3 regions of the Lysinibacillus sp. FSL W8-0992 genome follow, and region 3 is predicted to be linked to each of the others. Evidence: riboswitches for the same ligand, from Rfam matches in the RefSeq annotation. Region 3 holds a riboswitch; each other region holds the start of a gene.
The links. Region 3 has a riboswitch for thiamine pyrophosphate ahead of thiM (hydroxyethylthiazole kinase). Riboswitches for the same ligand answer to the same signal wherever they lie in the genome.
Positions count from the first base shown of each region.

Region 1: another riboswitch for thiamine pyrophosphate. It lies ahead of thiT (energy-coupled thiamine transporter ThiT); the one in region 3 lies ahead of thiM (hydroxyethylthiazole kinase).
Region 2: another riboswitch for thiamine pyrophosphate. It lies ahead of thiC (phosphomethylpyrimidine synthase ThiC); the one in region 3 lies ahead of thiM (hydroxyethylthiazole kinase).

Region 1 covers NZ_JBBOZQ010000001.1:1,430,261-1,438,583, reverse strand. The annotation lists gene NSQ74_RS06915 (helix-turn-helix domain-containing protein) at 24-1,100, opposite strand; gene NSQ74_RS06910 (class I SAM-dependent methyltransferase) at 1,242-1,991, shown strand; gene NSQ74_RS06905 (GNAT family N-acetyltransferase) at 2,294-2,881, opposite strand; gene NSQ74_RS06900 (polyphosphate kinase 2 family protein) at 2,991-3,818, opposite strand; gene NSQ74_RS06895 (hypothetical protein) at 4,026-4,739, shown strand; gene map (type I methionyl aminopeptidase) at 4,787-5,542, opposite strand; gene thiT (energy-coupled thiamine transporter ThiT) at 5,797-6,357, opposite strand; TPP riboswitch at 6,479-6,586, opposite strand; gene NSQ74_RS06880 (DUF4870 domain-containing protein) at 6,715-7,047, shown strand; gene NSQ74_RS06875 (hypothetical protein) at 7,076-7,198, shown strand; gene NSQ74_RS06870 (SMC family ATPase) at 7,387-8,323, opposite strand, start outside.
Region 2 covers NZ_JBBOZQ010000001.1:517,825-526,147, reverse strand. The annotation lists gene NSQ74_RS02475 (S-layer homology domain-containing protein) at 1-582, shown strand, start outside; gene NSQ74_RS02470 (hypothetical protein) at 693-1,997, opposite strand; gene NSQ74_RS02465 (methyl-accepting chemotaxis protein) at 2,381-4,483, shown strand; gene NSQ74_RS02460 (AEC family transporter) at 4,766-5,695, shown strand; TPP riboswitch at 5,743-5,857, shown strand; gene thiC (phosphomethylpyrimidine synthase ThiC) at 6,007-7,785, shown strand; gene NSQ74_RS02450 (methyl-accepting chemotaxis protein) at 8,031-8,323, opposite strand, start outside.
Region 3 covers NZ_JBBOZQ010000001.1:2,013,161-2,021,483, reverse strand. The annotation lists gene ald (alanine dehydrogenase) at 1-156, opposite strand, end outside; gene NSQ74_RS09990 (universal stress protein) at 456-905, shown strand; gene NSQ74_RS09985 (class I SAM-dependent methyltransferase) at 950-1,879, opposite strand; gene tpx (thiol peroxidase) at 1,968-2,471, opposite strand; gene NSQ74_RS09975 (RDD family protein) at 2,659-3,258, opposite strand; gene sppA (signal peptide peptidase SppA) at 3,271-4,284, opposite strand; gene mbcS (acyl-CoA synthetase MbcS) at 4,469-6,055, opposite strand; TPP riboswitch at 6,250-6,348, shown strand; gene thiM (hydroxyethylthiazole kinase) at 6,440-7,195, shown strand; gene thiD (bifunctional hydroxymethylpyrimidine kinase/phosphomethylpyrimidine kinase) at 7,195-8,022, shown strand; gene thiE (thiamine phosphate synthase) at 8,009-8,323, shown strand, end outside.

The sequences.
Region 1 (8,323 bases), 580 kb from region 3:
ATGATAGACACATTTTTTTTGCCCTATTTAATTTTATTTATAAGCTCTACGTATTGTGTATCACCATAGCCTACTGTCGGAAATAGAGCAAATAATTGCTTCAATAATTCTGTTGTTGGCATGTCTTTATTTTTAGCAATAAATTTTACTACTGCATTATCTTCGTTTAGCATATCTAAGTATATGTTGATTGCCTGATACATTACGGGTAGTACTTCGTTAGTCGCCTTATTGTGGTTGACCAATACTTCGTTGTATACAGCATCATAATGTCCTAATGAAAGTTCAGTTTGATTAACTTTAAACTCATCCTCCCTGAAACTATTTAAGAACACTTTCCCCTCATAGCCTGACTGTTCAAGATAAGACAGTATAGTAAGAAGGTTCATTTGACAAAACATGTCTTCACCAAACCATAAAACAATACATTTATACTCTTTGTGAAAAAGACCCTCTAATGGTGCAATTACCTTCTGCATATAATTCTCTACAGAATTACGATGTCCGTCAGCTCGTTTGTTTATAAATGCTTTATTAAAAACTTGTTTAGTAGTGGCGTTTACACACATAGCTTCATTAAAAGGAGCGTAATCGGAATCCCCCATTAGTCTATTATGCTTAAATTCCTCATACATTATTTGTCCGTTCAAAATGTTAAGTACGTCCCTCTCAAATAATTCGCTTTTCGTATTTTGTAACCGCTCTACCTCAACTTTTTGATTGATATTCATTCCATACCATTCCCCGTCTTTATTCATAGTAAGTTTAACAATTGACTGAACAGGCAACTTGCTAAGTTGATATTCTTTCGGACTAATACCAAAAACAGTTTTAAAAGCTCTGCTATATGCTTCCTGTGAGGAATAATCGTACTCAAAGGCGATGTCAATTATCTTTCTGTTTTTCGCCAAATCTTCTGTAGATAAATACAACCTTCTAAGATGAATATACCGTCGAATACTTATACCTGTTACTTGGTGAAATTTAAAAGAGCAATAATAAGGGGAGTATCCCATGAAATTAGAAAGCTCATTTAATGAAAATTGATTTTTTAATTTACCTTCAATCCACTCAATCATAAATTGTATCTGTTCATCCATTTATTTCACCCCCCAAATAAAATTATAAGTAGCATCCATATCTTTTATATGATATTTCTTGTGTTTTTTTAAAAATAATTAACTAAATTATGTATAATAATACTATAAATAGAAAAAATAATAATTTAGTTGGAGGAACATATGCAAACTTATCATTCTATTTCAGCAGAAGTTTATAATATTGATAAACCAATTGGCAGTTCGTTTGGTGATGTTGAATACTATAGCCAAAGACTTTCACATGTGAAAGGAAAAATATTAGAGCCAGCTGTTGGAACGGGTCGTATTTTAATTCCATTACTTGAGCAAGGATTGGCAATTGAAGGTTTCGATCTTTCCGAAGAAATGTTAGCGTACTGCCGAGACAATTTAAAGATGGCAAATAAAGAAGCAAACATCTTTCTAGCCAATATGGAGACCTTTCAGTCAGAACAACAATATGAAGCAATTATTATCCCAGCAGGAACATTTTTATTAATTGAAGACGATGACAAGGCTTTTCAAATACTAACTAATTTTCACCATCATCTAGAATCAAATGGGCGATTAATAGTAGATTTATTTTTGCAACCTGATTTTAGTGAAGGGAGCTCACACTATCGAACGTTTACAAACAATCAAGGCGAATTAATTACATTACAAGTAACACAATCTGAAGTAAATTATATTAAACAAACAACTACTTCGCATCATCGCTACGATAAATGGAAAGATGGTAAATGTATCGAAAGCGAATTTGAAATTTTTACTTTGAAATGGTATGGAATCAATGAATTTAAAAGGCTTTTAATGCAAATTGGATTTAGAGATATCGTCATTTCAGCAGACTATTGCTATCAGCAATACCCAACAAATCGAAATCAAGTCATAACGTTTGAAGCTGTTAAATGACTGTTCGATGCTAAATGAACATCTAAAAAATGTGGGTGGGACAAAACTTTAAAATTTTATAAAGAGTGAGCACTAGTTGTTGGTAGCGGAGGTGGCGACTCCTGCGGGAACGCACAAAACGTAAGACGCAACGATCCGCGCGTAGCGAGGGTTGCGGCTTACGGTGTGCCCGCGGAAAGCGCCCGCCGTAGCGGACAACAACGGCATTGCAAAAAAGTGTTAAATTGATTGTAGTCAATCTAACACTTTATCTCTTTTACCATTGCCACATTTGCACTTTTTAATAGCTTATAGCCTATTCATCATGATGGCTCTAAGCGGGCATACATATAGTGATCTACCCATTGGCCATTGATGTACAATAATTTTCTTAACAAGCCTTCTCGTTGAAAACCTGATTTTTCTAAGACGCGGATAGATGCGTTATTTTCAGTTGATACATAAGCCTCCACACGGTGTAATCCTATTTGTTCAAAGGCAAATTGGACAACTAATTCTACAGCTTCTGAAACAATCCCTTTTCCAACATAGATTTCATCCATTGCGTAGCCAACAAATGCACTTGAATACGGTAAACGTTTGATAGCGTACAACGAAATGTGCCCTATTAAATTATTTGTACCTAGCTCATATATACCAAATGTATATTCCCTCTTCGAGTTCATTAAATATAAACTTTCTTGAATTTTTTTATATTGAGCATCAACTGTATAGTATTCAGGACGCTGTAACGGCTCATATGTAGACCAAAAATATTTATTTCGACTTACAAGACCCATTAAGCTTTGTGCATCTTTTTCTTGGAATGTGCGAACGTAGCATTTTCCCCCCTGAATCGAGACCACATTTCCACCCTTTTTCCTTAATAAATTCCAAATTTTAAGCACCATTTCTCCCCCACAAGCCTTCCGATAAATGTAAATACATATTCATTGTATGTAAAAAAAGATGCTGCTACAACTAAAACAGTCTTGTCTTGTTATCACAGCATCGGTCTATTTATTTACTTGTTTTTACTTGTTTTTTAGAATGTATTTGTAATTCAATACTTGATGATTCAGCGTCTTCTATATGGGACTTATCTAAAACATTCGATAGATGTAGACCTCTTTTTTGTGCCTCGCGTTCAATATGTGCAAGTGTTTCTTGTAACACTTGTACTCGTGCATGTTTTTTATCGTCTCCTGCCACCAAAATCCAAGGAGCATTTTTCTTATCTGTTTTTGCAAACATTTCATTTGCCGCTTCTATATACTCAGGTGTTTTCTCACGATTTCTCCAGTCTTCATCTGTTAACTTCCATGATTTATACGGATCCTGCGCTCGCTCATTAAAACGCTTTAACTGCTCTTCATCTGACACATGTAACCAAAATTTTATAATAATGTAGTCTCCAGCAGTTAATATCTTTTCAAAGTTGTTAATCTCTTCATAAGCACGAGACCATTCATCTTTTTTTGCAAATCCTTCAATACGCTCTACTAGCACTCTTCCATACCAAGAACGATCGAATATAGCGATTTGTCCATGTTGCGGTAACTTTCTCCAAAAGCGTTGCAAATAGTTATAGCGTAGTTCGTGAGGCTGTGGAGCTGAAATTGGATGGACTATGTAACCTCGTGGGTCTACACGTTCAATTAGACGTTTAATGGCCCCACCCTTACCTGCTGCATCCATTCCTTCAAATACTAAAATAAGTCCGATTTTATTGTTTAGTAAAAATTGCTGTGCATTTAACATTTCGTATTGAAGTACTTTTAATTTCTTTTTATATAATTTTTTATCTAGTTCAATCGATAGGTCAAGATTTTTAAGATTTTGAGCCATAAAAATTCCACTCCTTCAAATTGGTTATTTCTATTGTACTAAAGAAATATTTGGATGCATATTCAAATGGTAAAATGTAGATTTTTTAATGCAAATTCATATGATACATTGTAAGGGTTTTCCGCTATAATAAAATAGATATTATGTGACAGTCATATACTTATTTGTCTTTTCCCTATACAATTTAACACGAAGGGAGAGGAATCCTTGCCTAAGTTTATTTTAATGACAATAACCTTTATTGTCTCACTCATCCTAACCTTTTCATCCTATTTCATAAAAATAAATGGTCAATCTTCGTTAGAAATCTCAAATCGTTTTCCCGTAATGTTTGCACCTATTAATATTAGTTATATGATATGGATATTAATTTACATTTTACTCGCATATTGGTTAGTTATGAATTTTCAAAAGACATCTATTAAACAGACTGTTCTCTTTAGCAATGTATGCATTTTACAGGCGCTCTCTATTTTATTTTGGCATTATGAATTATTCATCGTATTTTTCTGTTGTTCTGTAATTTTAGTATTGTACTTGTTTATCCTTTACAATACTTATCCGCATACAAATAATGCTTTAACTGGCCGTCTGCCCATTTCAATTTATTTTGCCTGGTCTACATTTATCATGATGACAAATGCAAGTTTTACGCTAACATCTTATGAATGGCATGGTTTTGGACTTAGCAACCCACTTTGGGCAGTTATTTTACTGTCAATCGGTGTAGCCATCGCCTTACATATTCGCTATTATCATTTCGATATTGTTTATCCTAGCGTGTTTATATGGGCTTATATTGGCATTGCATTCCATAACCACCTTGATGAATTACTTGTGACGACAGCGGCTCTATTTTTATGTGGCGTCCTAATCGTTGGTATCCGATTTGTCAAAAAAAAACCTGCTCACCGAAAATAAATCGGTAAGCAGGTTTTTCATTTAGCCTTGTTTATCACTTGGCTATTTTATGCTTCATCTAATGAAGTTAAAATGATTGGTTTATCTTTTGTAACAATAATTGAATGCTCAATTTGGGCAACTAATGATTTGTCAGGTGTAATAAATGTCCAGCCATCACCAGCTTCAACGATATGTTCTGCTTTCGCAGAAATAAACGGCTCAACTGCTAGCACCATACCTTCTTTCATAATTGTTGAATCCCAAGCATCGTAATAATTTAAAATATGGTTTGGCTCATCATGTAATGAACGACCTAATCCATGACCTGTTAAATTCATAATAACAGTTAAATCATTTGCATAAGCTTCACGCTCTACAGCTTTCCCAATTTGGTTTAATTTAGAACCTGCTTTTACTTTTGTCATAGCGCGATCAAAGGCACTTTTTGCTACGTGACAAAGTTTTTCTTTATCCTCGTAACCTTCCCCTACTACAAATGAAATACCTGTATCTGCAAAATAGCCATTTAGTGAACCGGATACGTCAATATTTACAATATCCCCTTCTTGTATAACACGTTGTCCTGGAATACCATGGGCAACTTCCTCATTGACACTAATACAAGTGTATCCTGGGAAATCATATTCTCCTTTAGGACCAGAAATAGCTCCTGCTTCAGCAAACATGCGGCCTGCAATTTCATCTAATTCAAGTGTTGTCACACCCGGTTTTGTAGCTTCCTTCATTGCCTCACGAATTTCTGCACAAATGCGACCAATTTTTTTAAAGGCTTCAATTTCTTCTTGCGTTTTTACAATCATTTTTAACGTCCCTTTCATCTAATATCTATTCATTAATATAACATAACTTTATATGTCCATAACGCCAAACGCTTTAATTATTCTATGCTAACATTATTTCATAAGTACCATGCAAATAATAATTAGGCCTTTTTTGAAGTTCTTCGACTAAAAAATATTGACCAAATAACGTGGAAACCTTGGATGATAAAAAAAATAGCATACTAAGTAACACTTAGCATACTATTTTCTCTTTTAGGACAGTCTTATAGTGTTTAAGATTTTCGCTGCATTAATTGTGGCGCAGCTGTAAATAATAGCACAGCAACAATGGCTGTTAAAATTGTTGCTGGAAGCATGTATGTTCCATTGTAAATGATTGAATAAATCCATGCGTTTTGCTCGCCTGCATACTCTGCAAAGAATACTGCACCTGCAAATGTGTGCGCAAGATAACGTAGGAATCCAGCTAACAACGTACCAATGACAATATAAACGGCCATTTTCTTTTTATTTAAAGCTGTTGCCGCTTTTAATACAGGTTCACGAACGATTGCCGCTAAACCTACTACGGTAAAGGCTACCCCGTAATCTAGTAATCCTTGAAGCCAGTGCACAATATAAGCACCAAACATTGTTTGCATAACACCAATCAATAGCCCGGTTGTGAGCCCTGACAAGAGACCCCAACGAAATGCTATTAAGATGATTGGTACCATTACTAAGCTTACCGAGCCACCTTGTGCCCATACTTTAAAGGAAACTTGATCGAGTACAAGTCCTACCGCTGCGAAAATTGCAATTTCCACCAGCATGAGTAATCTTTTTTTGTCCATATTATTATTCTCTCCTTTGTTCCGATGTAGGATACAAGAGCAGGAATAGAAATCATTTTGATATGCATGTCAATCCGGCATAAAAAAACGATGCCAGGACAGAGCCTCACATCGTAAAAGTGTCGGTTTCTATCCACATCCCTACGCAAGCGTTAACTTACAGGTTCGAAGAGTAAAGGCATTACGTGCCCAGTCTCAGCTGACATCATCAGCTCCCCTTGTGGTCGTTACATCTAATTTTTTTGTTGAACACCCTCATTGTACGCAAACACTTTTGCAATTACAACCTTTTCAACATTAATTTTTTTGAAACTTTCGAGTTTTCTATGCGTAAATAATTAAAAAGGAGGGACTACTATGGAGAATCCAAAAATTTTATCTGCCTTTAGTTATCTCAGTATTTTTTTTGCACCATTTATCGTTCCGTTAATCGTTTATTTCGTGTCAAAAGATAGCGATGTCAAGAGACACTCCATCAAAGCACTTATTTCTCATTTAATACCGTTTGTCTTTGGTATCATTTTCTTTATCGTCTTTATATTTTCTACTATGTCATTAAACACGTTTGATCCTTCGTCTAATGGGAATACATTTATTATCATATGGTTTGTATCTTTTGGTATTTATTTACTCGTTTCATTAGGCATTGTCATTTGGAATATTGTCCAAGCTGTACGAGTTATTCGTTAAAATTTAGTACTAAGGAGCTGTCGTATTCATGAAAGTATCGAAAGTAGTTAAAACTGCTATAAAATTAGCGCCCATCGTTATTCCGATTGTCAAAAAAGTGGTCGCAGCAAAAAAAGGAACAACTCCAAACGTAACGACACACAAAAAATAATAGCCAATGGGCTCCTATAACGTAAAAACCCACTTCGCTTTCCTGCGGCGCAACAATCTGTAAGCCGCAGGAGGCTTCGTAGGTTTTTACTTTGTTATACATAAATTGTTTGAGTGACTGGCACTCTTTTGTGGTCTAACCCTACTCCCAGTGCCCTAAGAATTCAGAATTGTTTGAGTGACTGGCACTTATTTTACTTCAAAATGTGTTGTACTATGTCCGCTCAGCGTTTTTTCAACGTGTAATACTGCCGGCATAGCAGCCTTTAATTCGGCTACATGTGAAATAACACCAATCATTCTTCCAGAGTCTTGTAAATCAATTAGCGTATCAATCGCTTTATTTAACGCTTCCTCATCCAATGAACCGAAGCCCTCGTCAATAAACATTGTTTCAATACGAATATTACCTTGGAAGCTTTGAATTACATCGGCCATACCTAATGCAAGACTTAATGATGCATTAAATTTCTCCCCACCTGATAATGTTTTGACATCTCTTAATTGATCTGTATACGCATCATAGACATCCAACCCAAGCCCACTTTGCTTCGCATGTTTCTCTAACCGATCGGAACGACGCAGTTCAAACTGTCCATTCGATAAATGGAATAAACGAATATTTGCTGCCGCAGTGATTTTATCTAAATAATTAATTTGAATATACCGCTCAAAGGAAAGTTTTTTCGGATTTTGACCATTCAACACTGTGTAAAGCTCTTTTACACGACCTGCTTCTTTTTCAAGGACACGGATTTCCTTTGCCGTTTCCTCTACTTTAACAATAAAGTCAGCACATGCCTTTGCATAGCTTTGCGTTTGTTGTAAGGTTTTAAATGCTTCTTCATATGTGGCACGGAGCATCTCAAGCTTTTCTTCTAATACTGTTAGATTTTGCTTTTCTTTTCCTTCAAGATGCTTTGCTCCATCCTCCATTTGTTGCTGTAAGGAATGTAGTTGTAAGGCATAGTCACGACATGCTTTACGTAAATCATCAATTTGACTAACGCTACGCTTTGCAGAAGCATAGTCTTCATACGTTGTAAAACCAACATCTTTCATGCTTACTAAAAACTGTTCACGCTTGTCATTCAGTTTATTTAGCAATTCCTCATATGCGGTTTTA
Region 2 (8,323 bases), 1.5 Mb from region 3:
AAGCTTATTATCACGTTCAATAGTGAAGTAAAACGAAGCTTTGATATCCTTGTAAATGCTACCGCGAAAGATAAAGGCGGCTGGACATTTAGTAAAGATAGAGCAGAGTACAAATATCCAACAAAAGAAAATACAATTACTTCTGCGACATTATTACCAGATACGCAATTCCCAAGCAATTTGAATATTTCTAAGAAGGTTCAGGTTGTTGCGAATCTGAATGCTGATATTACATGGGATCAGCACTATTACTATGCAGTACTGAACGACGGATATGATTTATCACTTAATAATATTGAAAGTATTATTGCCAATGCAGATAGTAATAACTTTACGTATATTCCTGGTGGAGCGATTGTTTCTTACGGTAAAGGTAAGATTACAGCACCTGCAGATGCAAGTTCTGCGAAGACCTTTACAGCGATCCAAACAGGTAGTGATCCAACTTCAACAAATATATTCCAAAAAGATCAACGAATTTATCTGTTCACGAAAGATAAGTATGGAAATATTGTGTATGCAAAAGCTTCAACAGATCCAGCAGCTTTAAATTATGTATTAATTCAGCCTAGAACACAATAAATCAAAATTAGAAAGACACTAGCTATTTATAATGGCTAGTGTCTTTTTATGTGGACAAAAGAAAGATTCCCACACCTATTAATGACTGGAATCAAGGTGTGGGAATTTATTCAATTTCTAACAATTTGGAATGTACCAGATGTTTGCGTTTCAATGATGTATTGATTGCCATTGACTGTATAGGACACAGGCTCGTGGTCTCCAAAATCATTGATTTGAACGATGGAAGCATTCTCAGGTAAATTTTCTAAAATGATTTCGATATTTGCTTCGAATTTAGCAGGCATTTTATTTAATACCGCTTGGAACGTAATGCGATTTAAATTTCTTGTTAGCTGAATGTCCATTACGCCAAAATCTTCATTAACGAGCGTATTTAATGGTGGAATGATAACAACCATATTTGCCTTTGTTGTTAATACAAAGCGTTCATTGTCATTTTCAGAATCAGCAACATTGATTTTTGCTTTATATGTGTTTCGACTTTTCGACATCAGCGTATTTTTTCCTGGTACTGCGGCAGAGTCGGATAGTTCCGGTGTTTTAATCGTATTGCCCTTAGCTGGTAGTTTATATTTTCCTTTTACATAGTCTACTAATATCCACACATTTGGCACAAGCTGTTGTTGTACAGGCGTTAATGCTTCGAAGGCAGTTTTTACTGCTTGTACATCGTGCGTTGTAGATGTTTTCGGCGATAAAGCTGCAATGGCATTTTCGACTTCTTTTGCAGCGGCCTTATCCATCGTAACGACGTGTTCAGCATCTAGTAAAAGCTGTTCAATACCTGTAGGCAAATAAACGTTTGAGAATTTTCTTAATGCATTATACTCTGCTCGTGCTTCAGCCACATCTTTATGGAAGCTAAGACGAGAGGCGTTTAATAGTTGAATTTTGTTTACAACTTTATCGATAGAAGTATTTGGTGTAATCGACGACGTCAATATTTTTTGTGTTTCGGCGCTGACAAAAGTTTTTTGCGCAGCATTCAATGTGTTGTACCAATCTCTCGTTTCAATAACGTTTTGATAATAGTTAACAGAAGTAGAATCGACTGAAGCCAATTTTTCTTCAATTTGAGCAGCTAGTCTACGATAATTTACTCTTGTTTGTTGGTGATTTGATAGAGTCGAGTAATTTGTAACATATTGTTTTTCAGTTTCTGACAATGCATTGTAGGCTTTGATGGCAGCCTCTAAGTAAGCCTGAAACGCAAATGATGTATCATTAATATTTGAAATAAGCTGTATAACATTCTGCACGTTGGAATTATAGTAGTAATAATTATTATATATGTATGCCGTCTTTGCATGTGTCGAGGTATCGGCAGCTGATGCAGACGTTATAGGTGTTGAATAAATAAGCGATGGAACGGCTACTAGAGCAAGCAAGGCTAGGCTTTTTTTATGTTTCATACGGGCAAACCTCCTATTTTAATAATATTAATTTTATCATAGCTTAAGGATTTTTTATGCATATTTTAGGTTAATAGGTAAAAAGGTCAGTCGTTTTTTATAGTATAATATATCATTACTACCACTAGAAGCGCTTCCGAAATTTCTACAGTGATAAAGAGAGCGGGAATTTTATTAGAAAGTTATTTCTAATGCCTATAGTTGTTTAACTCACATAGATATAACAAATTTTAGTAAAAATGGGTGTTGGTATCAATTTGTTGTCTAAAAATCAGGCATTTTTATTAGAAAATTTTAATTGACTTGGTAAAATTAGATTATTTATTGTTGTGATACATAGGTCCATACATTATGATTATTTTATAAAAATGGAGGTGTTTGTAATGAAAAAACCAAAAAGTATTGCTTTAAAACTATCTTCTTTAATTTTAGGATTATTTTTAGTGTTATTTATTGCTTATACATTGGTAACAAGTGTTATTCTACATAATCAGAGTGTCAATGATTTAGAAAACGCAACGCTTCAAAACGCGGAATTATCTGCTGCGAAGATGAGCGAACGGTTTAAGAAAGCCAATGATACATTACAAACGACAAAACGTATTGTTGAAGCAATGCAAAAAAATGACGAGCTTTCAACAGAAAGTGTAATGGATATACTGGAAACTAATTTAATGAAAAATGAGGATTTACTTGGTGTAGGTGCCGTCCTTGAAAATGGCGCTATAAAAGTTGGCCCAACTATCGACACTGCATTAATAGATCAAAATAATCGCTTCATACCTTATTTAACTAAAGATGGAAATAAGACTTCTACTAATGCTATAGAGGGAATTGACAAAACGGATGCGGCTGATTGGTATCGTATACCAACAGAAGAAGGTCGTGCTGTGCTAACAGAGCCGTATGATTATAGCGTGAATGGTAAAACGATATCGATGACGACAATTGCAGTACCGCTAGTTAATGCCTCAGGTAAAAATTTTGGCGTATTAACGGCAGATTTATCTGTTGATTTTTTAAAGGGATTAGCTGAATCCATTACTCCTGATGGTGGTTATGCAGGAATTATTACAAATCAAGGTATGTTAACAGTAAATAGTATTAACGTAAAGCTAGACGGGACGAATATGCAGGATGCTATTGATTGGACAAGTGTTAAACAATCCATGGACAATGGGGTGCTAGATAGTCTGTATGTTGACTCTAAGCAGCTTGGAGAAGAATCATTCAATGCTTTTGCTCCAATGATGTTAGAAAACATTGACGAAGTATGGTCAGTGCAGTTAGTTTTACCTAAATCTAAAATATTAGAAACGTATAATAAAGTTCTCATCTTTACGATTGTAGCTGCAATCATTATGGTAGTTTTAATGGCTGCTGCCAGTGCGATGTTTATCTTTAAACAGTTAAAGCCTTTGAAAGTTTTACGTGCATCTATTGAAACGGCGGCTGAAGGCGATTTAACTAAAAAAATAGATGAAAAATTTATAAAATCAGATGAAATTGGTGCTGTTGCAGTAGCCTATAACAATATGCTGGACAAAACGAATGATGCCATCCATACGGTATTAAATTCTTCAACATTACTTAATCAATCATCAGATGATGTCAATGAAGCATTTAATGAAATTGTCGCATCAAATCAGGAAGTATCTGTAGCTATCAATGAAATTGCGCAAGGTGCTTCGAAACAATCAGAGGATACGGAAGAAACAAATTATCGAATGATTGATTTATCCGATCAAATTGACGCCATTACAATGCTTTCCAAACAAATGGATGAGCTGTCAATGAAAACAAAAGCTTCTACAGAGCAGGGCATGAAAGAAGTTGAAGGCTTACGTGATCGAAATGCTGAAACAAATGAAATGAATGCACGCATTCAAAGTCAGATGGAATCTTTATCTAGCAACATCAGAAATATCAACCAAATTATTGTATCCATTCAAGGAGTAACGGAGCAAACCAACCTACTAGCGTTAAATGCAAGTATTGAGGCTGCTCGTGCAGGAGAGCATGGAAAAGGCTTTGCAGTAGTAGCGGAAGAAGTTCGTAAACTAGCGGAACAGTCTAAAAACGAAACAGAAGTGATTAAGAAAACGGTAACTAGCATTCTAGAAGATGCGAAGCAAACGGTGTCTGTTATTGCTTCTAATGCTGATTTGATGCAAGCTCAAAATGAATCAGTGCAAAATACAGAGCTTGCTTTTAAAGATAATAATGAGCTTTCTCATTCTATTGCAACGGCAATTAATGACCTCTTGTCAAATCTTTCCCAAATGTTAGAGCAAAAAGATCAGGCAGTTACAGCGATTCAAAGTATTTCTGCCGTTTCAGAGGAAACTGCAGCTTCTGCTGAACAAGTAAGTGCATCTGCTGTGGATCAACAGGCAGAAATGCAAAAGGTTGCAGAATCAATTAACAATATGAACCAAATCTCTAAAGAGCTACAAGAAGTCGTGAATCGATTTAAACTTGCATAATTAAGCTATTGAATTTTCTACAAAGCAAAATGAATATCCCGAGGGAATCGCCAGTAAACCTTCCGAAATCGCCGATAAACGTGGAGGAATCGCCGATACACCCTCGGAAACCGCCGATAACCTTTGAGAAACCGCCGATAAAACTTCTTGATGCTTTTGTAGACACGTTGAGACTGTCCTTTTCCAAGGACAGTCTCTTTTTATGTAAACGGTAGAGCGGAGAGGGCATTGACCCAGTTTGGGAACAGTTTTACTATAGAAAGATGAAAGGGGGGCGCCTCCATGATGTATCTCGGTATGATTTTCTTTAAAATTGTTGCGCCTATTTTAGTGTTACTTGTACTTGGGGCGTTTTTACAGAGGAAATTTCAATTTAATTTAAAAGCGCTATCCCAGCTTATTACATATTGTTTTATGCCAGCAGCCGTATTTGTAAATTTATATGAAACGAGCGTGGAACTATCGGTGCTCGGTGAAGTGGCATTATTTATTGTGCTCTTTATTGGGAGTCAAATGGTGCTTAGTCATTTTATAGCGAAGGGGCTAGGTCTAAAGAAAACAGAGGCAGCGGTATTTAAAAATAGTGTTGTACTCATTAACTCTGGTAACTATGGCATTCCGGTGGCACAAATGATTTTTGTGACACAACCAATTGGGGTGGCCATTCAAGTTATACTCGTTATTTTTCAAAATGTAACGACCTATACATATGGATTATATAATTTAATTTCTTCAACTAAATCAGGTATGGCCATTGTGAAGGACTTCCTGAAAATGCCGATTATTCATGCGCTCATTATCGGTGTGTCAATGAATTTCTTTAATATTGGCATTCCCCAATTTATCCGTATTCCAATTGACCACGTTGCTGATGGGTTTATCGCTGTTGCTCTTATTACGCTCGGTGCGCAACTATCTCAGCTTGAAATTAAATCAATGTTCAATAGAACTGTGTTTGTCAGCTGTTTTACACGACTTGTAGTAGGTCCAGCTGTTGCATTACTTATCATTTTTGTCCTCGGCTTAGATGGCGTTGTGGCCCAATCGCTCTTTATTGCGAGTGCATTTCCAACTTCACGTAATAGCTCGAGTCTAGCTCTAGAATATGATTTAGGGTCAGAAACTGCTGCACAAACGGTGCTTTTTTCAACAATTGTAAGCTGTATTACAGTGACAATCGTAATTTATATGGCAGAAATACTATTTACTTAATGGCTTCCATCTATTAGGAATATCTGTTACACTAGCATCAAACTGAATAGCTTAACTAGGGGAGTCCGATGAGTCGGGCTGAGAGGGAAACGCATTGAGGTTTCTTGACCCTTTGGACCTGATCTGGCTCATACCAGCGTGGGAAAGTTAATGAACTTCGCACTCCTTGAACTTTGCGATAAATGTAACCTTACATGTACAGCCGGATCCAATATTTTTTTGGATTCGGCTTTTTATTTGTAATGCTACTTGTTGGAGTGGGCTAGATTCGGTCCTTTTAATAATTTACGTAAAAGGGAGCGGAATAGTAAATGACAACAGTTAGCGAAAAAAACATGAATATTATGACAAGCTTTGAAGGAAGTAAAAAAGTATATGTAGAAGGATCACGTCCAGATATATTAGTGCCAATGCGTGAAATTAAGCTAAGCCCCACAACGGGTAGCTTTGGTGAAGAGAATAATGCACCTATACGAGTTTATGATACGAGTGGCCCTTATACAGATCCAACTTACAAAGTCGATATTACAAAAGGTTTACCAGCTTTGCGTCGTGCGTGGATTAAAGAACGGAGCGATGTAGAGGAATACGAGGGACGTACCATTAAGCCCGAGGATAATGGATTCCGCAACGCGGATGACCCGCGCATAAAGGAAAATGTTTTTCCAAAGCTTTCTCGCAAACCTTTACGTGCGAAAAAAGGCTGTAATGTGACACAGCTTCATTATGCAAGACAAGGAATTATTACGCCAGAAATGGAATTTATAGCGATTCGCGAAAATTTAAAACCAGAATTTGTACGTGCAGAAATTGCGGCAGGGCGTGCTATAATGCCATCTAATATAAATCATCCGGAGGCGGAACCGATGATTATCGGCCGTAACTTCCACGTGAAAATTAACGCCAATATTGGAAATTCAGCTGTTACTTCATCCATCGCTGAGGAAGTTGAAAAAATGACATGGGCAACACGATGGGGTGCTGATAATATTATGGATTTATCTACTGGGAAGCACATTCATACAACTCGCGAATGGATTATTCGTAATGCTGCTGTGCCTGTTGGAACAGTGCCAATTTATCAGGCGCTTGAAAAGGTAAATGGCGTTGCTGAGGATTTAACGTGGGAGGTGTATCGTGACACGCTAATCGAGCAAGCTGAACAAGGGGTTGATTACTTCACGATTCACGCAGGTGTGTTGCTGCGCTATGTACCGCTTACAGCTAATCGTGTAACGGGTATTGTTTCGCGTGGAGGTTCAATTATGGCACAGTGGTGTCTATTCCATCATCAAGAAAATTTCTTATATACTCATTTTGAAGAAATTTGCGAAATTATGAAAACGTATGATGTTGCCTTTTCGTTAGGGGATGGATTACGACCTGGCTCAATTGCAGATGCCAATGACGAGGCGCAGTTCGCAGAGCTTGAAACGCTAGGGGAGTTAACGCAAATTGCTTGGAAGCACGATGTACAAGTGATGGTAGAGGGACCTGGGCACGTGCCAATGCATCTTATTAAGGAAAATATGGACAAGCAATTAGAAGTTTGTAAAGAAGCGCCATTTTATACATTGGGTCCTCTAACGACGGATATTGCTCCTGGCTATGATCACATTACATCAGCAATTGGCGCTGCAATGATTGGCTGGTTTGGAACAGCGATGCTGTGCTATGTAACACCGAAGGAGCATTTAGGGTTACCAAATCGAGAAGATGTTCGTGTAGGTGTTATCACATATAAAATTGCGGCACATGCAGCGGATTTAGCTAAAGGTCATCCTGGTGCACAGCAGCGAGATGACGCTCTTTCAAAGGCTCGCTTTGAGTTTCGTTGGCGCGATCAATTTAATTTATCGTTAGATCCAGAGCGAGCTGTAGAATATCATGATGAGACTTTACCTGCAGAAGGAGCAAAAACGGCACATTTTTGCTCGATGTGTGGTCCTAAGTTTTGCAGTATGAGAATTTCTCAAGATATTCGTAACTATGCTAAGGAAAAAGATTTAAATACGACAGAAGCAATCCATCAAGGGATGCAGGAAAAGGCAAAAGAGTTCAAAGATACTGGTAGCAGACTGTATCAATGATAAAGAACAGAGGCGTTAAAGTTTTCCCTTTAGTAATAAATAAAATGGAACAAGAGCGCAATAGTTAATGGTAGTGGATGCGGTGCCTGCACAGAACATAAAACGCAATGAACCACTCACAAGCGAGTTGTAGCTTACAGTGTGAAGAGTGGAAAGTGTCCTCCGTAGTCATAACAATGTTCATAGCAAAAAAGTGTTAGATTGATTGCAGTCAATCTAACACTTTTTCTTTTTTTGGCTGGCTATTAAATTTTAAATTTATTTATTTCTTCTTGAAGGGTTGTTGCCTCATCACTTAATGATTTTGCAACAGCGTTAACCTCTTGAATAATTGATGTTTGCTCTTCAATTGCCGCAGCTATCAATTCGGATTGCTGTGCCGCATTTTTTGCCACAGATGACATTTCATTGACCGATGCAGCAACCTCTTCAGTAGCGGCAGAAATTTGCTGTGTGGAAGCTGAAACGTCTTCAATTTCAGATGCCATATGTTCAATTGCGTCCATTATTTCATTAAAGGCAGTTTGTGCATTATGAA
Region 3 (8,323 bases):
TGCCGCGTAATCTGCATCTGTAAAGCTTGAACCAATACCAGCTCCTGCTTCAATATACACTTCGTGGCCAGCATGCGTTAATGAGACAACCCCTGCTGGTGTCATTGCTACGCGATTTTCGTTGTTTTTAATTTCTTTTGGAATACCAATCTTCATATTTCCAATCCCCTTTCATAACCTATGAACTAAGCAATATCTCACCAAAATACGATTCCTCGTAGATGATGACCCCCTTGCACTTCCATCTTACCAAACAAGTGAAAAAAATGCTTTAATTAAAGCAAATACTAATTAAATTCGTAACATTTTTAAAATACTAAATATTACTACTAATCAGTTGAAACGAGGTATTTCATAGTAAACGACTTTACTTATTCACAAATTTTCTCCGGAAAGTATTTCCTTTAGAAAATGATTTGGTATAATTACATTATACAAATAGGGAGGTAATACAAATGGCTAATCATTATAAAAGCATTGTAGTTGCAGTAGACGGTTCTAAAGAAGCGGAGTACGCTTTTCGTAAGTCAATCGATGTTGCTAAACGTAACGAAGGTGCTGTATTAAACCTAGTAAACGTAATTGATACACGTTCATTCGCTGCTATCGAAGCATATGACCGTTCAATTGCAGAACGTGCACAAGCTTTCTCAGAAGAATTATTAAATGGTTACAAAAAACAAGCTGAAGATGAAGGCTTAGCAAACGTAAACCTAATAATTGAGTATGGATCTCCTAAAAATATTATTACAAAAGAGCTTTCTAAAATCGTAGATGCAGATTTAATTATTTGTGGAGCTACTGGTTTAAATGCAGTAGAACGCTTCCTAATCGGTTCAGTTTCAGAAGCAATCGTACGTTCAGCTAATTGTGACGTACTTGTTATCCGTACACCAGAAGCTTAATAAGCAATACATAAAAAGGTATCCAAATATGGATACCTTTTTTATTATTTTCCTTCTTGCCACATTTTCACTTTTTCAAAGAACATCGCAAGAGCTTGTTTATTTTGCATATTTGGTACTTTCGCCAACAATACTTCTTTCGGAGCTTTAAAAGCTTCCCCTTGTTTTTGTAAAATCACAATACTTTTTTCAAGTGATTTATTAGCAAACATCGTATCTGGCAATTGAATTATTGCTTGAATCCAAGCATGCTTTTGAATGTACTTATGCAGTTGCTTAGACTGTTCAGATTCAAAGAGATGCGTCGGAGCTAGGAAAAATAAATATCCCCCATCCTTCGTATAATTGACAGACTGCTCAATAAATAAATGATGTGCATAGCTCATGCCCTCAGATGCACAAAGCTCATAATCTAACGCCACTTCCTCATTCGGATAGTAACCGACTGGTAAATCACAAACAATGGCATCTACAGGATCTACTAATAGGTCTTGCAAAGCATCTTGTCGATATAAAGAAACTGGCTGCTCTGTTAAATCTGCTGTTGCTGCGGCTAATCGGATAAGTAACTCATCAACCTCCACACCAGATGCCTCTACTTTTCCATCAAGTAAATTCATAACAGTTAACAGTAAGTTACCAGTGCCAACTGCTGGGTCCAACATTGTCAGTTTTTCTTTTGCTAATCGATCCGCAAAAATTTGTTCTACGAAATAGCCAACTAATAGACCAAGAGTATCTGGCGTCATTTGATGATTTGGCTGGGAACCTTTTCGCATTCCTTTTAAAATAGCAATTTGAATGGACTTGCGCACGTCTTCTTTCGTTGCACCTTGCTGTGAGAAATCTACATCCCCATCAAGCCAAGCCTCTAGTCCATCAAGTACACCCTCTAATAAAGTCGTATCCTGCTCTTTTTCTATTTTTTCTGCATGCTCATTTAGCATCCCAAATAGTTTTTCAATCTTTTCCATACATAACTTCCTTTCACGCAGAAAAGAGCCGTGACAAACTCTGTCACAGCCCTTTTGTCTAGTATTATCTTAGCCTAAAAGAAGCAAATTATGCTAGTGCTTTAACTGCTGCAATTGCTGCTTCATAGTTTGGATGATCTGTAGCCTCAGGTACATACTCGACATAAGTCACTTTTCCAGCTGCATCTACCACAAATACTGCACGTGCTAGAAGACGTAATTCTTTAATATATACACCATATGCTTCACCGAAAGAAAGATCGCGATGATCTGAAACTGTTTGAACTGCATCAATTCCTGCAGCCCCACACCAACGTTTTTGAGCAAATGGTAGGTCAACAGATACTGTATAAATAACAACGTTATCTCCTAAAATTGCAGCTTCTTCATTAAAACGACGTGTTTGTGCATCACATACGCCTGTATCTAATGACGGAACAACACTAAATAAACGAATTTTACCTTCTGAATCCGTTAAAGAAACAGGTGATAAATCATTTGCTAAAACTGTGAAATCCGGTGCTTGGTCTCCAACCTTTACTTCGTTACCTATTAGTGTTACTGGACCTTTTTTAAATGTAATTTGTGCCATGAAAACGCCTCCTAATCATCATATGTACATAATCTTACTAAATGTAGGGAATTAATTGCAACTAGGACAGCTTATTATAGGCTAATCTTTGTGAATGCCTGTCAATGCCTGTCATTTGCCACCTAATATTGCTCGACAACAGTCCAAAAAAGAAGGGCCACCTCATATGTTGGAGGTGGGCCCATTATTATTCTTCTTCAATCTTCTCCACTATCTGTTCAGGCTCTTTTAATTTTTCCTGAGTTGGTGTCGCTAATTGTGCTGTTTCTTTCGCTACGTATACTTTTTCATGGACAACCGTCGTATCTGCAAAATAATCATGTATGCCTTGGTTGTCAGGTAAAATCGCCACAAAAATATACAGTGGCATAATTATGTTACTAATTAAGCGACCAATCCATTCTCTGAACAGCACATCTGACCAAGTAAGTTTGTCATGCTCTAGTGAGATAACGCGTAGCCCGAAGGCCATTTTCCCTAACGTTTGCCCAAAAAATTTCGTCATTAGTACAAAGTAACAATAATAGAGAATAGCTGAAATAATTGAGATAGGTGCATACCAGACCGAATCCGATAGTGACCAGTCCATTAAGTAAAATATCGGATTGGCAACGATACCACCAACTGCTGAAATAATTAATCCATCTAAGACAAATGCCCAAAAGCGCACCCAAAATCCTGCTGTCTTCAATTCGTAATTTGTAGTCACTATTGGTGTCGTTGGCTTATCTAACAGTTCTTGTTCAATTGAGGGTGTCCCTTGCAAAACGAATTCATTGTTTGTCATGGTATGCCCTCCTTAGTATTCACCATATAAGTACATCATTTTAGGTGCCTTGTATTCTGTCATAATTTTCGTTAGCATTTTTTCTTCAGCCGATGGACCAAAAAGAGAGCTTACTTTCATACCAATTAATGACGGTAGGCCACCTTGATCATAGCTGTATTCAAACAAAACTGCATCCTCTAAACCGTAATCTTGACGTAAAGCTGCAATAGCTGCTTGCTCGTCGCCAATTTCATCGATTAAGCCTGCTTCAAGTGCCTTTGTTCCACCAAGAATTCGACCATCTGCCACTTTTTTCACGTCAGCTTCAGACATATTACGTCCTTGTTCAACAATATCAACGAACTCTTCATATGATTCGTTAATCATATCTTGCATCATAGCGCGTTCTTCTGCTGTAATTTCACGCGTTGGACTCAGCATGTCTTTATGTTGCCCAGATTTAAACGTCTCAAATTTCACGCCAACTTTTTCTGCAAGTTCCTGATAATTAATAGATTGCATAATGACACCAATTGAACCTGTTATCGTATCACGGTGTGCATAAATTTTATCTGCTGGTGCTGAAATGTAATAGCCACCTGATGCTGCCATCGAATCCATTGACACATAAATTGGAATTTGACGTTCCTCTTTAATTTGCAACAGTTTTTTATAAATCTCTGCCGATTCCTTTACACCACCACCTGGTGAATTAACACTAAGAACAATACCTTGTACTGAATCATCATATAAAATATTGTCCAACTGATTTAAGAAAAACTGGTGATCATAAGCAACGGTTTGCCATAATGTGTTCGATCCAACATCTTGAATCGTTCCATCAACTTTTAAATAGGCAATACGCTTACTATAATCTTCACCCTCAATAACCGTTTCATAAACATTTAAATTATTTCCAGCGACAATGCTGTCAAAATTACTAAAAAAGTCTGATTTAAATATGGCAAAAATCGTATTAATCCCTAATGAAAATACTAACAACACAGCTGCAATAGCCAAAGCTATCCACCTTTTCACATTCATACAAACGCCTCCTCATCACGTTATACGTCTAAATGTCCAAAACGTTTCACTTTTAAGTAATTTTTATGTAAAAATGTTCTGTTGTTTATTATTTTACTATAAATAAATGGGGCTACAACAAAAAATCAAAAGTTCATAAAAAAACATGAACTTTGATTTTCCGACTTTATTTCCTAGGAAATATTTATTGATGTGTGTAATGCGCTTTTTCTTGTTGTCGTAATTCGACACGACGGATTTTACCAGAGGCAGTCTTAGGTAACACTTCTACAAATTCAATCGCACGTGGATATTTATAAGGTGCAGTCAATAATTTCACATGGTTTTGTAACTTTTTAATAAGTGTATCATCCCCAGTCTCATTTTCACGAAGGACTATAAATGCCTTAACAATATTTCCTCTTACTTCATCTGGACTAGCAACAACAGCCGCTTCCTTTACTGTAGGATGTTTCATTAATGCATCTTCTACTTCAAATGGTCCTATTGTATAGCCTGAAGAAATAATGACATCATCTCCGCGGCCCTCAAACCAAAAATAGCCATCAGCATCTTTATATGCACGGTCGCCTGTTATATACCATTCTCCGCGGAATTGTAGGTTTGTGCGTTCAGGATCTTGGAAATATTTTTTAAAGAGTGCAGGTGTTTCTCGATGCACTGCTATATCCCCAACAACACCTTCCGACACAGGATGTCCTAGGTCATCGATTATTTCTACTGTATTTCCTGGTGTCGGTTTACCCATTGAGCCGACGCGCGCTTCCATGCCAACCATTGTCCCAACAAGTAATGTATTTTCCGTTTGCCCGTAACCATCTCGAACCTGTATATCAAACGTTTCAGAGAACACTTTTACTACTTCACTATTCAGTGGTTCACCCGCTGATACAGCTTGGCGAATTTCGCTTAAATTATAGTCCTGTAAATTATTGAGTGCTGCCATAAAACGATACTCTGTCGGTGTACAACATAATACATTTACTTTAAATTTTTCAAGCAATGACAAATAAGTTGACGCATCAAATTTGCCTTTATAAACAAATGCCGTAGCACCACTTCCTAAAGTTGCTAGGAATGGACTCCAAATCCATTTTTGCCAACCGGGCGCCGCAGTAGCCCATACTATATCATTTTCTTGAACACCTAACCAATTCGGTGCCGTTGTCCGTAAATGAGCGTAACCCCAGCTATGTGTATGAACAGCCGCCTTAGGATTGCCAGTTGTTCCACTTGTATAGGCTAAAAAAGCATTGTCAGTACTTTTTGTCGGTGTAGGATTCGTATAGTCTGTAGGATGCTCCTCCATTTTTTCAAGCAACGGTTGCCATGGTGTATGAGCATGACCAATAACATATTGCAAAATACCCTTTAAGTTTTTTACTTCGTCAAATTGCTCAATATATGGCTCGTAGGCAATTATTCCTTTTGCATTTGCATGTGTAATTCGGTATTCAATATCCTTTGTACGCAACATTTCCGAACTAGGGATAATCGTTAAGCCCGCTTTTAATGCCGCTATGTAGACGATATATGCCTCGACAGATCTTGGAACCATAACTAAAAGCACATCGCCTTTTGTTAGTCCCTGCGAAGTAAATACATGGGCCGCCTGATTTGCTTTTTCAAGTAAAGTTGCATATGTAATATGTTGAATTTCTTCATGATTATTATAAACAATTAATGCATTTTTAGTTGGGTCCTGAGCATATTTCTCAATCTCCTCAACAATGTTATACCATTCTGGTGCGATTAAATCCTGTCTTTTCATAATAACTGCCTCCTTATTGCTAGGTTTATTATAAAACTCATTTTTTATTATTTTCAATGGATGAACCTTATTTTAAGAAAGTCATGACAATTATCATGGTTTATTATATGGCATCAGTCACTGCTTTCCAGATAATGATAAAATGCTATTGAATACTGTGGATAGGTATGTTACATTTTGGACAACTAAAAACTTCATGATTGCGGGGGGACTCATAACGAGTTGAGAAGGTAAAACCTGACCCTTTGAACCTGTTAGTTAATACTGACGTAGGGAGCAACACACATCTTATTATTGATGATAGGCTCTTTTTACGTGTATATTTCGCACGAAAAAAAGAGCTTTTTTGCATGCTTACGTCCGTCCAAAAAAAGGAGGACTACGATGATTTTTCAAACTATTCGTAAAAAACAACCACTCATTCATTGTATTACAAATTATGTTGTGGCAAATTTTCAAGCAAACGGCTTATTAGCAATTGGTGCTTCGCCTGTAATGGCAGATGAATCTCTGGAAGTTGAGGAGATGGTATCGATTGCATCAGCCTTATTGATTAATATTGGCACGCTTACTACCCGTACAAAAGAATCGATGTTACTTGCTGGAAAAAAGGCAAATGCGCTAGGTGTACCGATTATTTTGGACCCAGTTGGTGTTGGAGCAACAAATTTACGTAAACAAGCGATACAGCAATTATTAGAAGCCGTTCATTTTGCTGTTATTCGTTGTAATATCGGTGAGCTTGCCGCTATTGCTAATGTTCATTGGCAACAAAAAGGAGTAGATAGTGGTAGCGGTTCAATTTCTGTTGAAGATAAAGCAAAAGAAATTTCTAAAAAATATAATTGTATTGTTATTGTAACTGGTGAAAAAGATTTTATAACTGACGGAGAGCACTCCCAATGGATTATTGGTGGACATGCTCGAATGACAGAAGTTACAGGAACTGGTTGTTTGTTAAGTGCCATTTGCTGTGCAGCTTATATTGCAGGTAATGAGCCATTTTCTCAGTTGTGCAATACATTAACGTGCTATAAAAAAGTTGCTGAACATGCCGCTTCATCCGCGCCATATAACGGTGATTTTGCAGTTTCGGTCTTAAATGAATTACACCGTTTATCGAAGGACGGTGAAAAATAATGCATATTGTAACAACAATAGCTGGCTCAGATAGCGGTGGTGGAGCTGGTATCCAAGCTGATTTAAAAACATTTCAGGAATTAGAAGTATTCGGGACATCCGTTATAACTGCTTTAACAGCACAAAACACATTAGGAGTGAACGGTGTACTTCCAATTGAACAAGCTTTTGTAAATAAACAACTTCATTCACTACTGGATGATTTTTCAATTAGTGCAATAAAAACAGGAATGCTTTTTTCTTCAGATATTATTCATACAATTGCACGAGCTCTGTCTAATTTAAATATTCCGCTTATCGTTGATCCTGTAATGATTGCCAAAGGTGGCGAAAACTTATTACAACAAGAAGCAGTTGAGGCATTAAAAAAAGATTTATTACCTCTTGCTACAATCGTAACGCCTAATATTCCAGAAGCAGAGACACTTACTGCTAGAAAAATAAACAATTTATCAGACATTCAGCAAGCTGCTCAATCATTATTAAAATTAGGTGTTCAATGTGTCATTATCAAAGGCGGACATTTACATGACGATCATTTTGCAACAGATTATGTATTTTTTGAAGATGGCGAATCATTTTCAATGCAATCTACTCGAATTGCAACGAAAAACACGCATGGAACGGGATGTACATTTTCTGCTGCATTAACCGCTTTTATTGGTCAAAAAATACCTTTAAAACAAGCAATTATTGAAGCGAAAAAATTTATTCAATTAGCTATTAGCCATGATTTATCGATTGGAAATGGCAATGGACCAACGAATCATTTTGCTTACAAAAAATTTCATGATACTTGCGAGGTGACCATACATGAAAAGGAGTGACTTACAGCTTTATTTTATAATGGGCACAGCGAATGTGAAAAATAGACAACCTTTAGAAATACTTGAGGCAGCATTGCAAGCAGGTATTACGATGTTTCAATTTCGTGAAAAAGGACAACATGCATTGACGAATGAGCACTACGAGCATTTTGCACGTCAATGCCAAAATCTATGCAGGAAATATAACGTTCCCTTTATCGTCAATGATGATATCGACCTTGCCCTTAAGCTTAATGCAGATGGTATTCACATAGGTCAAGATGATTATCCCGTCTCACTAGTACGACAAAAAATTGGACAA